3 regions of the Sedimentibacter sp. B4 genome follow, and region 2 is predicted to be linked to each of the others. Evidence: a T-box and tRNA genes for the amino acid it is inferred to sense, from the RefSeq annotation. Region 2 holds a T-box; the other regions hold tRNA genes.
The links. The T-box of region 2 lies ahead of leuS (leucine--tRNA ligase). A T-box ahead of a tRNA ligase gene usually reads a tRNA of that ligase, here a tRNA-Leu.

Region 1 (4,295 bases), on a different contig from region 2:
TTTTATATACATTGATTCTAATACCTTGTCTGCTTTTAAACTGCTTTTCCATATGTTAAATTCATCAATGCATTCGTCAATAAAACTTAAGTTTTCATTTAAAAGAGTTTCTCTCATAATTTTATTTTCTTCAGATTCTGTTTTTAACGAGTCCACATCATACAATAAAATGTTTGGAATGTTTTTTATATTTTCATCAATATCCCTTGGCATTGCTAAATCAAGAATATATAAAGATTTACCTCTATTCTTTTTCATGTCCTCTTCTTTTATGATTACATGAGGGGATGAGGTTGCACTTATGATAATGTCTACTTCATTGATTATATTTTTCAAATTTTCGTATTCCACTACTTCTACGTCTTTAAATTTTTCCCATATTTCTATGGACTTGCACTTGTTTCTGTTGCAGATGAATATTTGACCAGTCTTGTTCTCTCTTAGGTGAGTTAAAGCCAGAATACCCATTTTTCCAATCCCAATAACAAGAATTTTTTTATTTGACAAATCCTTGATATTCTCCCTAAGTTTTTTTACGCCAATATAACTAATTGATAGTGGATTTTCAGATATCTTTGCTTTTGTTTTAATTTTTTTTGCAGTAGTAATTGCCTCTCTAAATAATTTATTTAATATTTTACTGCTGCCATTTAACGCCATTGCCGTAGTCAAAGCTTCTTTAACCTGTCCAAGTATTTGATCTTCACCTATTACAATTGAATCAAACCCGGCACATACCTGAAAAATATGTTTAACAGCTTCATCATTAATTTTTGAAAAAATATATTCATCAATCGTTTTATCGTTAAAAAAAGATATGTAAAATTCTTTAACAATATGAACAGCCCTTTCTATATTGTCTGATACTACATATATTTCACTTCTGTTGCAAGTTGACAAAATAATTATTTCATCAATATTTTTATCTAATAATATAGTAGTTGCTTCAATCTTTTTAGCTTCAGTAAAAAAAACTTTTTCTCTTATTTTAATAGGTGATAAATTATGATTAAATCCTATTACCGCTACTTCCATGCTCACCTCTTTTTCTCATAACCTCTTTTGGTAATGATTTTATTATTTTCAATATTAGTTGAATTGTTTCTAAAATCAACTGGAAATCCTTTAATTCTGGTTTATAGTTATTACTGGCAAACAACTAGCAATATCTCCTGATTATAATTCAGACAATAAAAAAACTTCCGAAGTTTTCGGAAGTTTAAATAAACATAATAATTTACAATAACAATTTTAATTATTATATGATAATCCTCCCGAAAATCTATAAATAAGTATTATGGCAGGTCTCCTGACTTTCGGTTCAACTAATATTCACCTTCCCATGCATACGCACAGTGGCATTGAAAATTATCACCTTTCACAGTAGCGGGGGCTGTAACAGCTTTTACTGTTTTCCCTATTAAAACTTATGTTACCACAACACAAATATTCAATTTGCCTAAATTATATATTAAGATCTTTATATTGTCAACAAATATAATCCCACTCTAGATAAAGAGCAAACTATAGTTTCTTAGAGTGTGCATAAAAAAAACAATCTCATTTTATAAGATTGCTTTTTCAATATATTGGTACGGATGACAGGACTTGAACCTGCATGGAGTTACCCACACGGACCTGAACCGTGCGCGTCTGCCAATTCCGCCACATCCGCATATCGCTTAATTATATTAACACAAGGAGTTTAGATTTGCAACATTTTTTTTGCTAAGTTCTAAACTTTTACTGATTTGCAACAAAATTTATAAAGTTGTTAACAAGTGTAAGGTTTTAAAAGAATTTTATTCACAGACTTGCCAGTGTGTTAACAATTTACTTGAATTAAATAACAAAGCCCCATAGGGCTTTGTCGATTACAAATTTTAAGTTATTCCATTATATAAACTTCGTACTTGCCTGTAAGTTCAGCTTTTTTATCCATGTATACTTTCTCTTGCTTTTCTACAAAGAAACCTTCTTTAACTTCCTGATAAACTTCTTCAAATTCTGAATTTCTTGCAGGTATGTGTTCTGTAAGTTTAATTATGTGGTATCCAAACTGTGTCTTAACAGGTTCGCTTATTTCTCCAACCTGCATTGAGAATGCAGCATCTTCAAATTCTTTTACCATTTGTCCTCTTCCGAACTGTCCCAGAGCACCACCATTTTGTTTTGAAGGGCAGCTTGAAAATTTCTCTGCAGCTTCTTCAAATTTCAAGCCATCTGTTATGTCTTCAAGAATTTCATTGGCCTGTTCTTCAGTTTCAACAAGTATGTGGCTTGCTGCAACCATTTCTTCAGTCTTGAACATTGATTTGTGTTTTTCGTAGTAATCTTTAAGTTCTTTATCTGAAACTGTAATGCTGTTAAACATTTTTCTTAAGGAATACTGCTGCAGCATGGACTTTTTCATGTTTTCCATAACAGCTAAAAATTCTTCATCCTTGTCAAAGTTCTTTTCAACAGCATCAGAATACATCAGTTCATGCATAACAAGTTCATCAATTAACTTTGCTCTTCCTTCAGCACCTTGGAAATATGCCGCATTTTGTCCTAAATTACCCATAAGGGCTTTAAGGTCAGATTCCTTTATTTCTCTGCCGTCAACAACAGCCAAAACTTTATTTTCCATTTTATCTCCTATGATTTATTATTTAATAATTGGTTTATGGAGTACGCAGTCTCATTCACAAATATATTTGGAACTCGTTGCGGTTGGACTAACGCAATAAATAAGAGGGTTTACACCCTCTTCAGCTAATTGACATACCCTATTTTGCAAACTGTAGGGTCGGATCTTGTATCCGCCCGCGGGAGGACACGAGGTCCTCCCCTACATGTTTAATTGACTTTGTCATCAACTGAGAGGTTTACACCCTCTTTTTATACTTTATTCTTCTTCTTCCATGAATTCCAATAAGTTTGACAATTCAGCTATGCATTTGTCTTCATCAGAACCTTTAGTAATGATAATAAGTTCATCACCTTTCATAGCTCCTAAAGCCATTATGCTAATAATGCTTTTTCCATTAGCTTCCTGGATTCCTTTTTTAATAATAATCTCACTGTCAAAATTTCTAGCTTTCTTCACAAATATAGCTGCCGGTCTAGCATGCAGTCCTATCTTATTTTTTAATATTACTTTTTGTGATCTCATCTTCTACACCTCTTTTCTCATGCTTCATTAAATCTTCAGCAATTTCCTCAATTTTTCTTAATCTATGATTCACACCTGATTTTCCAAGGGGTGGATTTAGCATTTCTCCAAGTTCCTTTAAGCTTGCATTGCTGTGTTTCAGTCTTAAGTATGCAAGTTCACGCAAATGGTCGGGAAGATTATCAATAGCTTTGTGCTTTTTCAAAATCTTAATGCTGTTAATCTGCCTCATGGATGTGTCTACTATCTTATCAAGATTAGCAGTTTCACAGTTTATTACCCTGTTGATTTGGTTGCGTGTTTCTTTTACTGCTCTTACATTTTCAAAGTCAAGCACTGCCTTGTTAGCGCCCATGAGCGCCAGAAGATCTGAAATTTGTTCGCTTTCCTTTATGTAAGTTACATAGTTGTTTTTCCTGTAAATTACTTTTGCACCTATGTCGTAGCTTTCAAGAAGACTGCAAATCCCCTTGCTTTGTTCTTCCCTGCTGCTGACAAACTCAGCATGATAGGATTTTTCAGGGTCGCTTATGGAACCGCATCCCATGAAAGAACCTTTTATGTAAGCTCTTCTGCACAGGTCATTTTTAATCAATTCTTCAGGAACGCCGTAGTCAAATGCCATTATGTTGAAGTCTTCCTTGTCGGCGATCCTTGTGTCCAGTAAAAACTTTCTGGCTAGCTTATTTTCAATATTTATGATGTAATTATTATGTTTTTTAAGCCTGTTGGTTTTTTCCACGCTTACCTGAGTGGAAATTCCGTACGCAATCTTAAGAAGCTTGAAAATTCTTCTTGCTACCGCAGCATTTTCTGTTGAAAATTCCACTTCGATCTTGTTAAAACCCTTAAAGCTAATATAACCCATTGTTCTCACTAAAGCTGAGATTTCTGCCTGTGCTGCTATGTCGCTGTTTATTTCTGTTCTTGACAGCTCATCCTTAATTTTAGAAGAAAAAGTCATATTATCACCTTATTTGTAGCAATGAAATTTTATATCTTCAACAGCTTTTTTAATAATTTTTCTTTCATCGTCGTATCTTGCAATTATCAATGATCTCTCAAAAGGAAGGTATTTAGCTTCTACAAATCCTTCATTTTTCTGTGCGGTGCAATTCATGTTCCGTGCCATCATCAA
Region 2 (4,295 bases):
ATATTTCATTATTAAATATTATATAATAAAACACTCATCATAACAATACTCAACAATTATAACATAAAAATTAATGCGGCGTTACTATATTAACGCCGCATTTAAACTATTTTACAACTATGTTGTAGATTTTTCCTGCAACATAAATTTCTTTAACAATGGATTTTCCTTCCATATATTTATTGATGTTTTCATCTTCATTTGCAAGCTTTCTTGCTGTTTCAACATCAGCATCTTTAGATACAGTAATTTTTCCTCTCACCTTACCGCTTATTTGAACAGGAAGCTCTATGACATCATCAACTGTTTTATTTTCGTCCCAAACAGGCCACTCTGCTTCGTTAAGCATTCCTCCGAAGTTTTGTTCCTCCCATATTTCTTCTGTTGCGTGAGGTGCAACCGGGTTTAACAATGTTACGAATGATTTAAGCTCATCTCTTGTAACGAAACCGTCGTTGAACACTTCGTTTACAAAGCTCATCATGGCAGCAATTGCAGTGTTGAATTTCATTGCTTCATAGTCTTCGCTTACTTTTTTGATTGTTTTGTGCATTAAAGTCATATGTTTTTCTGAGTATCCTTCACCTTCAACAATCATATCCTGCAGTTTCCATGTACGGTCTAAAAATCTCTTGCATCCTTTAACGCTTGAATCATTCCAAATAGCATATTTTTCATAATCACCAATGAACATAATGTATGTTCTTAAAGTGTCTGCTCCGAATTCATCTATAATGTCATTAGGGTTAACAACATTTCCTCTTGATTTTGACATTTTTTCTCCGTCAGAACCAAGTATCAAACCCTGTGCTGTACGTTTAGCATATGGTTCAGGGAATGGAACTGCACCTATATCGTACAGGAATCTGTGCCAGAATCTTGAATAGATCAAGTGTCTTGTAACATGTTCCATACCGCCGTTGTACCAGTCAATAGGTCCCCAGTAATTAAAATTATCCTTTGATGCAATTGCTTCATGATTTCTTGGGTCCATGTATCTCAAGAAATACCATGATGAACCTGCCCATTGAGGCATAGTGTCTGTTTCTCTCTTAGCATCGCCGCCGCATACAGGACATTTCACATTAACCCATTCTGCAATGTTTGCAAGCGGAGATTCTCCTGTGTCTGTAGGTTGATAATTTTCAACATCCGGAAGTCTTACAGGAAGCTCATCTTCAGGAACAGGAACCATTCCGCAGTGAGGGCAATGGATTATTGGAATAGGCTCTCCCCAGTATCTTTGCCTGTTAAATGCCCAGTCTTTCATCTTGTAGTTTGTTTTTCTTTCTCCAAGCTTGTTTTCCTGGAGATAATCTATCATTTTAGCAATAGCATCTTTTACCTGAAGGCCGTTCAAAATGCCTGAATTAACCATAGTTCCTTCTTCAACATCTGTGAATGCTTCTTCCTGAACGTTTCCGCCTGCAATGACCTCAATTATAGGAATATTGAACTTCTTTGCAAATTCCCAGTCTCTTGAGTCGTGAGCAGGAACTGCCATAATTGCTCCTGTTCCGTAGCCCATCATTACATAGTCTGCAACCCATACCGGAACTTCTTCACCAGACACAGGATTTATTGCTTTAAGTCCTTTTATTTCAACGCCTGTCTTGTCTTTGGCAAGCTGCACTCTTTCAAATTCAGTCTTCTTTCTTGACTGATCCTGATAATCATGTATTTCATCTATATTTGATATTCTGGATTCATATTTTTCAAGGAAAGGATGCTCCGGAGCAATAACCATGAATGTAACTCCGTACAATGTATCCGGTCTTGTTGTGAACACTCTTAAATTGTCATCTGTATCTTTTAATTTGAAGTCTACTTCAGCACCATAAGAACGACCAATCCAGTTTTCCTGCTCAAGTCTTATTCTTGGAAGAAAATCAACTTCATTAAGTCCTTCAAGCAGTTTATCGGCATATTCCCTGATTTTCAGGAACCATACGTCTTTTTCCATCTGTACAACTTCGCTTCCGCATCTGTCGCATACACCATTTTGTGATTCTTCATTTGCAAGAACAACTTTGCACTTGTTACAGAAGTTTACATATGTTTTGTCCTTGAATGCAAGATTGTGTTTGAACAGCTGAACAAAAATCCACTGGGTCCATTTGTAATATTCAGGATCTGTTGTGTCAACAGTTCTTGACCAGTCAAAAGAATATCCTGCTGCCTTTAATTGAGATGTAAAAACCTTTATGTTGTCATCTGTTACTTTTCTAGGATGCTTGCCTGTCTGCATAGCATAATTTTCTGTTGGAAGGCCGAATGCATCCCAGCCTATAGGAAACAATACGTTGTAACCTTCCAGTCTTCTTTTTCTTGAAATAACTTCAAGAGAAGTGTATGCGCGAATATGGCCTACATGCAGACCTACCCCTGACGGATACGGAAATTCTACCAGACCATAAAATTTCTTCTTATCAGAATTGTCATGTGCTTTGAACGTCTCATTCTTTTCCCAAATTTCCTGCCATTTTTTCTCTACGGCTTGCGGATTGTATGATTTCATTTTATTCCTCCATTAATAATTTTTGATATTATTTACGTTTGACCTACCATCAATTTATTTCTCCCTTTGGTCGAAAAAACAGGGTTAGGGCATATCACAGTTTCGTTCGCCAATTTATCAGCTCCCTACGGTCGCATAAATCGGGAACTCATTGTGTTTGACCTACCGCTGTTTATTTCTCCCTTTGGTCGAAAAAACAGGGTTAGGGCATAAAAAAAAGCCTCTCCCATGCTGGGACGAAGACTCTCCGCGGTACCACCCAAATTAGGCAAAATGCCTCACTCTTATATTAACGGCAATAACCGTTTGAAACTACTTGATTCGCTTCAAAAACTCATGGACGAGTTCAGTCTTCATATTGCTGCCTTGCACCAAACGACAGTTCTCTGAAAATATGTACAAACCTACTGCTTCCAATCACAGTAATATATTCATTTATCTTTGTATTATATCAGAACGGCTTTTTGAATGCAATAATAAATTTGCGGGTTTTTCAAAAAAAAGCCAGATAGCAGTTTGGCACAGCTTGTCTGACTTCTAAGTATTAAAAGATAGTTTTATAATAAACCGTTGTAACTTCTTCTTGGACAGCGACAATCAACACATATTTCTCCATCTCCATCGCACAGCTTGTAGTCTCCGCCTTCAATTCTCAATACTTTTCCATTTACAAGAGATTCCGCAAGCTTCTTTCTTGCTTCGCTATAGATCCCCTGAACAGTTGTACGGGCAACTTTCATTTGTCCGGCACACTCCTCCTGAGATAAGCCTTCCAAATCTATTAACCGTATTGTTTCATATTCATCAACTGTCATTGTTACGAAAAAGTCACCCTCTATGGGTACATCTAAAGGCCCAAACCGGTTGCTGTCAGGAAGGCAGCAAACTTTTCTCCATTTTCTGGGTCTCGGCATATTTACACCTCTTTATATAATAAATTTTATGTCTATTATATACTATACCATTATGAAATTATATTCAATTAATTAATTATTTAACATTATAAAATTTCAGCTATATTTCCGAATAAGCTGTCATCTAACAGTTCTACCATTCCTCTGTCACAAGACGCTGCTATCTTAGGATCAATAGGAAGCTTTGCAATAACTTTTAAGTTGTGGTTTTTTGCAACATTATCAATATTGCTGTCTCCAAAGATTTTATATTCTTTATTGCAGTCAGGACATTTGAAATAAGACATGTTTTCAACTATGCCTATTATAGGTATGTTCATCATTTCAGCCATCTTCACAGCCTTTTCCACTATCATTGAAACAAGTTCCTGAGGTGAAGTTACAATAACTATACCATCAATAGGTATGGACTGAAATACAGTTAAAGGAACATCTCCGGTTCCAGGAGGCATATCAACAAACAAATAATCAATGTCATTCCATATTACTTCTGTCCAGAATTGTTTTACTGTGCCTGCAATAACTGGTCCTCTCCAAACAACTGGATCAGTATCATCTTCAAGCAACAGATTTATAGACATAATCTCAACTCCTGTCTTGCTTTTGCATGGCAGAATACCATATCCATTGCCTTTTGCTTTTTCAGTAACGCCAAAGGATTTTGGTATTGAAGGACCTGTTATGTCCGCATCTAAAATACCAACTCTGTGTCCACGCCTTTGCATTGTAACTGCAAGCATTGAAGTAACAAGAGATTTTCCTACTCCTCCTTTACCGCTTACAACACCTATTACTTTTTTAACGTTGCTCATCTTGTGAGGTTTTTCCATAAAATCTGTTTTTTCTTCTTTTCTGCTTTCGCA
Region 3 (4,295 bases), on a different contig from region 2:
AATGTCTGATGGACTGAACAACAGTATGCAATCTGAAGATTCTCCGTCACGTCCGGCTCTTCCGGCTTCCTGATAATAGCTTTCTATGTTCTTGGGCATGTTGTAATGTATGACGTATCTTATGTTTGATTTGTCAATTCCCATGCCGAAGGCATTTGTAGCAACCATAACATCTGCATTGTCATAAAGGAAATCATCCTGATTGGAGGCTCTTTCCCTGTCGTTTAATCCAGCGTGGTATTTCACTGCTTTATGCCCAGCAGCTATAAGCCTTGCGCACACCTCGTCAGTAATTTTCCTTGTAATGCAATATATTATTCCTGGTTTTCCCTTGTTTTCCTCAACATATTTCAAAACAAAAGGAAACTTTTTATTTATTCTAATGACTTCAAATTTTAAATTTTCTCTGTCAAAACCGGTTATAAGTTCAAAATGATTTTTAAGCTCTATTAAATTTATTATGTCTTCTTTGACCTGGGCAGTTGCAGTTGCTGTAAATGCAGAAACTACAGGATTTTGGCCCGTCATGTGACGAATTTCTTTTATTTTTAAATAGCTTGTTCTGAAGTCGTGTCCCCACTGAGAAACACAGTGAGCTTCATCAACGGCTATCATGGATATTTTAATGTTTTTAAGCATTTCCGTGAATCCTTCAGACTCAAGTCTTTCAGGTGCAATGTACAGAAGTTTGTAATTTCCTCTTTCTGCTTCATAAATTATGTTTCTAAGCTCAGCAACAGACAACGTGCTGTTTATGAATGCAGCCTCCATTCCCATCTGCCTGAGGGTGTCCACCTGGTCCTTCATTAAGGAAATAAGCGGCGATATAACTATTGCCGTGCCATCAAGCATGAGTGCAGGAAGCTGGTAACACAGGGACTTTCCTCCGCCTGTTGGCATGATTGCAAGCACGTCCCTTTTGGACAATATGTTATTGATTATTTCTTCCTGTCCTTCACGAAATGATTCATAGCCATAGTATTTTTTCAAAAGCTCCAATGCCTTTTCCAACATATATACCTCTTTTATTTTTAATAAGTTATTATATCATGAATAGAAAACAATATAAAGTTGCCAAAAAATTTTTTTGGCTATATAATACTATGGACTAAAAATAAAACAGGACGGATAAAAATGAACCATACAAACAATCTAGGTACAGAAAAAATAGGTAAGCTTTTATTAAGCCTTGCTATACCTTCAATAACCGCTCAGATAGTGAACATGCTCTACAACATAGTGGACAGAATATACATAGGACACATGGCAGAAACAGGGCCTGCAGCTCTGACAGGAGTGGGAATAACAATGCCTGTCATCATGACCATAACAGCCTTCAGCAGCCTTGTGGGCATGGGAGGAGCCCCAAGGTCCGCCATTAAAATGGGAGAAAAAAATCATGATGAGGCAGAAAAAATACTTGGAAACTGTTTTTCCATGCTGCTTATAATTTCAATAACACTTACAGCCGTATTCCTGGCATCCGGTGAAAAACTTCTATGGATGTTCGGCGCAAGCAAAGACACTATATCATTTGGGCTTGAATACCTCAATGTATACCTCATAGGAACAATATTTGTTCAACTCACTCTTGGACTAAACAGTTTCATATCGACACAGGGCTATGCAAAGTACAGCATGCTCACTGTAATAATAGGAGCAGTCACAAACATAGTACTGGACCCCATATTCATATTTGGACTTAATATGGGCGTGAAGGGAGCTGCATTGGCAACAGTTCTTTCCCAGGCGCTGTCATCACTTTGGGTAATGAAATTCCTTACAGGACCAAAAACAAGCCTTAAAATAAGAAAATGCAACCTGAAAATAAATAAATCCATCATAATTCCCGTGTTGTTGCTTGGAGTATCTCCTTTCATAATGCAGAGCACGGAAAGCCTTCTTAACATTGCCTTTAATTCATCACTGCAAAAATACGGCGGTGATCTGGCTGTTGGTTCAATGACAATACTGTCAAGCCTCATGCAAATGATTCATCTTCCTCTGGTGGGACTTACTCAGGGAGCTCAGCCAATCACAAGCTACAACTACGGAGCTAAAAATAACCTAAGGGTAAAGGCAACATTCAAACTGCTTATAAAATGTGCCTTTCTTTACACCACAACCGCATGGCTCATGATGATGATATTCCCGGGCACTTTTGTTTCCATGTTTACTAATGACCCAGCCTTAAAGGAATACTCCGTTTGGGCAGCAAGAATTTACATGGCAACTGCATTTGTCATGGCTGCACAAAATTCATGCCAGCAGACATTTGTTGCTTTGGGACAATCCCGTGTTTCAATGTTTCTGGCTCTCTTAAGAAAAATTATACTTTTGATTCCGCTGATTTACATACTTCCTCACTTCTTTGAGAATAAGGTATTTGCAGTGTTCCTGGCAGAGCCGGTGTCAGATTTTATTGCAGCAACAGTTACATTCACCACATTCATGCTTCAGATAAATAAAATACTTGACGACAATGAAATAATGAATTAATGAAATAAAAAAACTGGCAACTGCCAGTCAGGCTATTGACAAACCTAATTTCTACACATCGCATTGGCGTATCTTGTATCCGTCCGTTGTCGTTATTTCGATATTTTTATTTTCGGGAGGACAGCAATCCTCCCCTACACATTGGAATCCAGATTCGCCGCTTATTACCAAATTAACCGGTTCGCAGGGCGGTCTATAAGTGTCAGCGAAGACACGCTGCTATTATCTTAATAGGCATAAAAAAAGAGACTTATAAAAGTCTCTTTTTCTTTTAAAATTGGTGCCGTAGAAGGGACTTGAACCCCCACGGTGTTGCCACCAACGGATTTTGAGTCCGTCACGTCTGCCATTCCATCACTACGGCGGAACCACTTTTATATATTAGCATACCGTCAAATAAATTGCAAGAGTTTTTTTAAACTTTTTTTATTTATTTTAGTGGTTCATTTTATCTTGAAAAATGGTATTTTTGCCCATTTTCTTAGCTTCATACATGTTCATGTCAACCCGTCTTAAGAGCTCTTCAGCTGTTATGTCTTCATTGTCCAATGTGTAGATACCTATACTCAATGAAGTCTTTATCTTATTTCCATTATACTCTACTGCTGTTTTTTCTGCCCTTTGTCTTATGGCTTCTGCAATTCTTAATGATGCTTCTTCATTTGCACCATTGAGACAAATCAAAAACTCATCTCCCCCGAATCTGGCAACCCAGTCTATGTTCATTCTGATGCTTGATTTCATTATTTCACTTACTTCTTTTAATATTAAATCTCCAGCCATGTGGCTGTAGCTGTCATTTATATTTTTGAAATCATCCACATCCATCATTATCAATGACAGTCTTATTTTGTTCATTAATGCAAAAAATATTTCTGCAGGAAGTCTTTCATTGATGAATCGACGGTTATATGTACCTGTAAGATCGTCAATTACAAGTTTCTTATTTAAATTTTCAATTGATTTCTCCAGTTCTTCTTCGCTTCTAATGCTTTCGTTTTCAATTATTCCTGTGTTTGTAATGTCTTTTAACAATTCCAGGGCATAAGTATCTTCCTTTACCTTAACCGGACATGAAGTGATCAAATAAATAATTCCCTTTTTAAACTCTATTTTGTGAAATGTATTGTTTTCGTTCAATGCCCTTGAAGTTACGCAATTTTCGCAAGGCACTCCTTTATCCCAGAAATCGTAACAGTGGGTATTTACAGCTGTTCCATCCTTGTCTTCTACGCTTTTTTTACCGGGATCTACAATTCTGACAACATCATACAATCCTTTAAATTTTAAAATAGAATCTAAAACTTCCTGTTTGCTTGAAAAACTCATATTATTCCTCCGTAATAACCGCTTCCCCAATAACATCTTCACTCTGATCCATGCCTATTTCCACTTTTGATATTTTGTCAAACTTTTTCTCGATTTTATTTGATGTAATATTGATTTTATCCACATCATCTGAAACCCTTTTTATGTCTTTTGCCAGAGAATCCCATCTGTCCTTGTACAACTTGAATTCCCTTCCAAGCTTGTTCAATTCTTCATGTATAACAACAGCATATTTTTCTCTTTCCATGTTCCTGAGCACAACCTGCACAGTTGATAAAACAGACATCATTGTTGTTGGTGAAGCCATCCACACCCGCTTTTCACCTGCATAATCAATTATGTCCTGGTGGTAAGCATTTATTTCAGCAAATATGGCTTCTGCCGGGATAAACATTATGGCCTGTTCTGATGTTTGTCCATTAATTATATACTTTGAAGAAATATCGTTTATGTGCTTCTTTACATTT

Region 1: it encodes a tRNA-Leu, which carries the amino acid that the T-box ahead of leuS (leucine--tRNA ligase) is inferred to sense. The anticodon was not compared.
Region 3: it encodes a tRNA-Leu, which carries the amino acid that the T-box ahead of leuS (leucine--tRNA ligase) is inferred to sense. The anticodon was not compared.

The regions. Positions count from the first base shown of each region.
Region 1 is NZ_CANG01000034.1:46,376-50,670, forward strand. It holds gene hemA (glutamyl-tRNA reductase) at 1-1,035, opposite strand, end outside; cobalamin riboswitch at 1,282-1,455, opposite strand; tRNA gene BN358_RS06230 (tRNA-Leu) at 1,591-1,675, opposite strand; gene BN358_RS06235 (peptidylprolyl isomerase) at 1,889-2,632, opposite strand; gene BN358_RS06240 (HPr family phosphocarrier protein) at 2,891-3,157, opposite strand; gene whiA (DNA-binding protein WhiA) at 3,126-4,121, opposite strand; gene BN358_RS06250 (NUDIX hydrolase) at 4,131-4,295, opposite strand, start outside.
Region 2 is NZ_CANG01000010.1:23,796-28,090, forward strand. It holds gene leuS (leucine--tRNA ligase) at 107-2,518, opposite strand; T-box leader at 2,748-2,948, opposite strand; gene BN358_RS02040 (DUF134 domain-containing protein) at 3,076-3,432, opposite strand; gene BN358_RS02045 (Mrp/NBP35 family ATP-binding protein) at 3,519-4,295, opposite strand, start outside.
Region 3 is NZ_CANG01000959.1:263,831-268,125, forward strand. It holds gene recQ (DNA helicase RecQ) at 1-1,014, opposite strand, end outside; gene BN358_RS20925 (MATE family efflux transporter) at 1,135-2,499, shown strand; tRNA gene BN358_RS20930 (tRNA-Leu) at 2,778-2,863, opposite strand; gene BN358_RS20935 (GGDEF domain-containing protein) at 2,935-3,828, opposite strand; gene BN358_RS20940 (DNA recombination protein RmuC) at 3,830-4,295, opposite strand, start outside.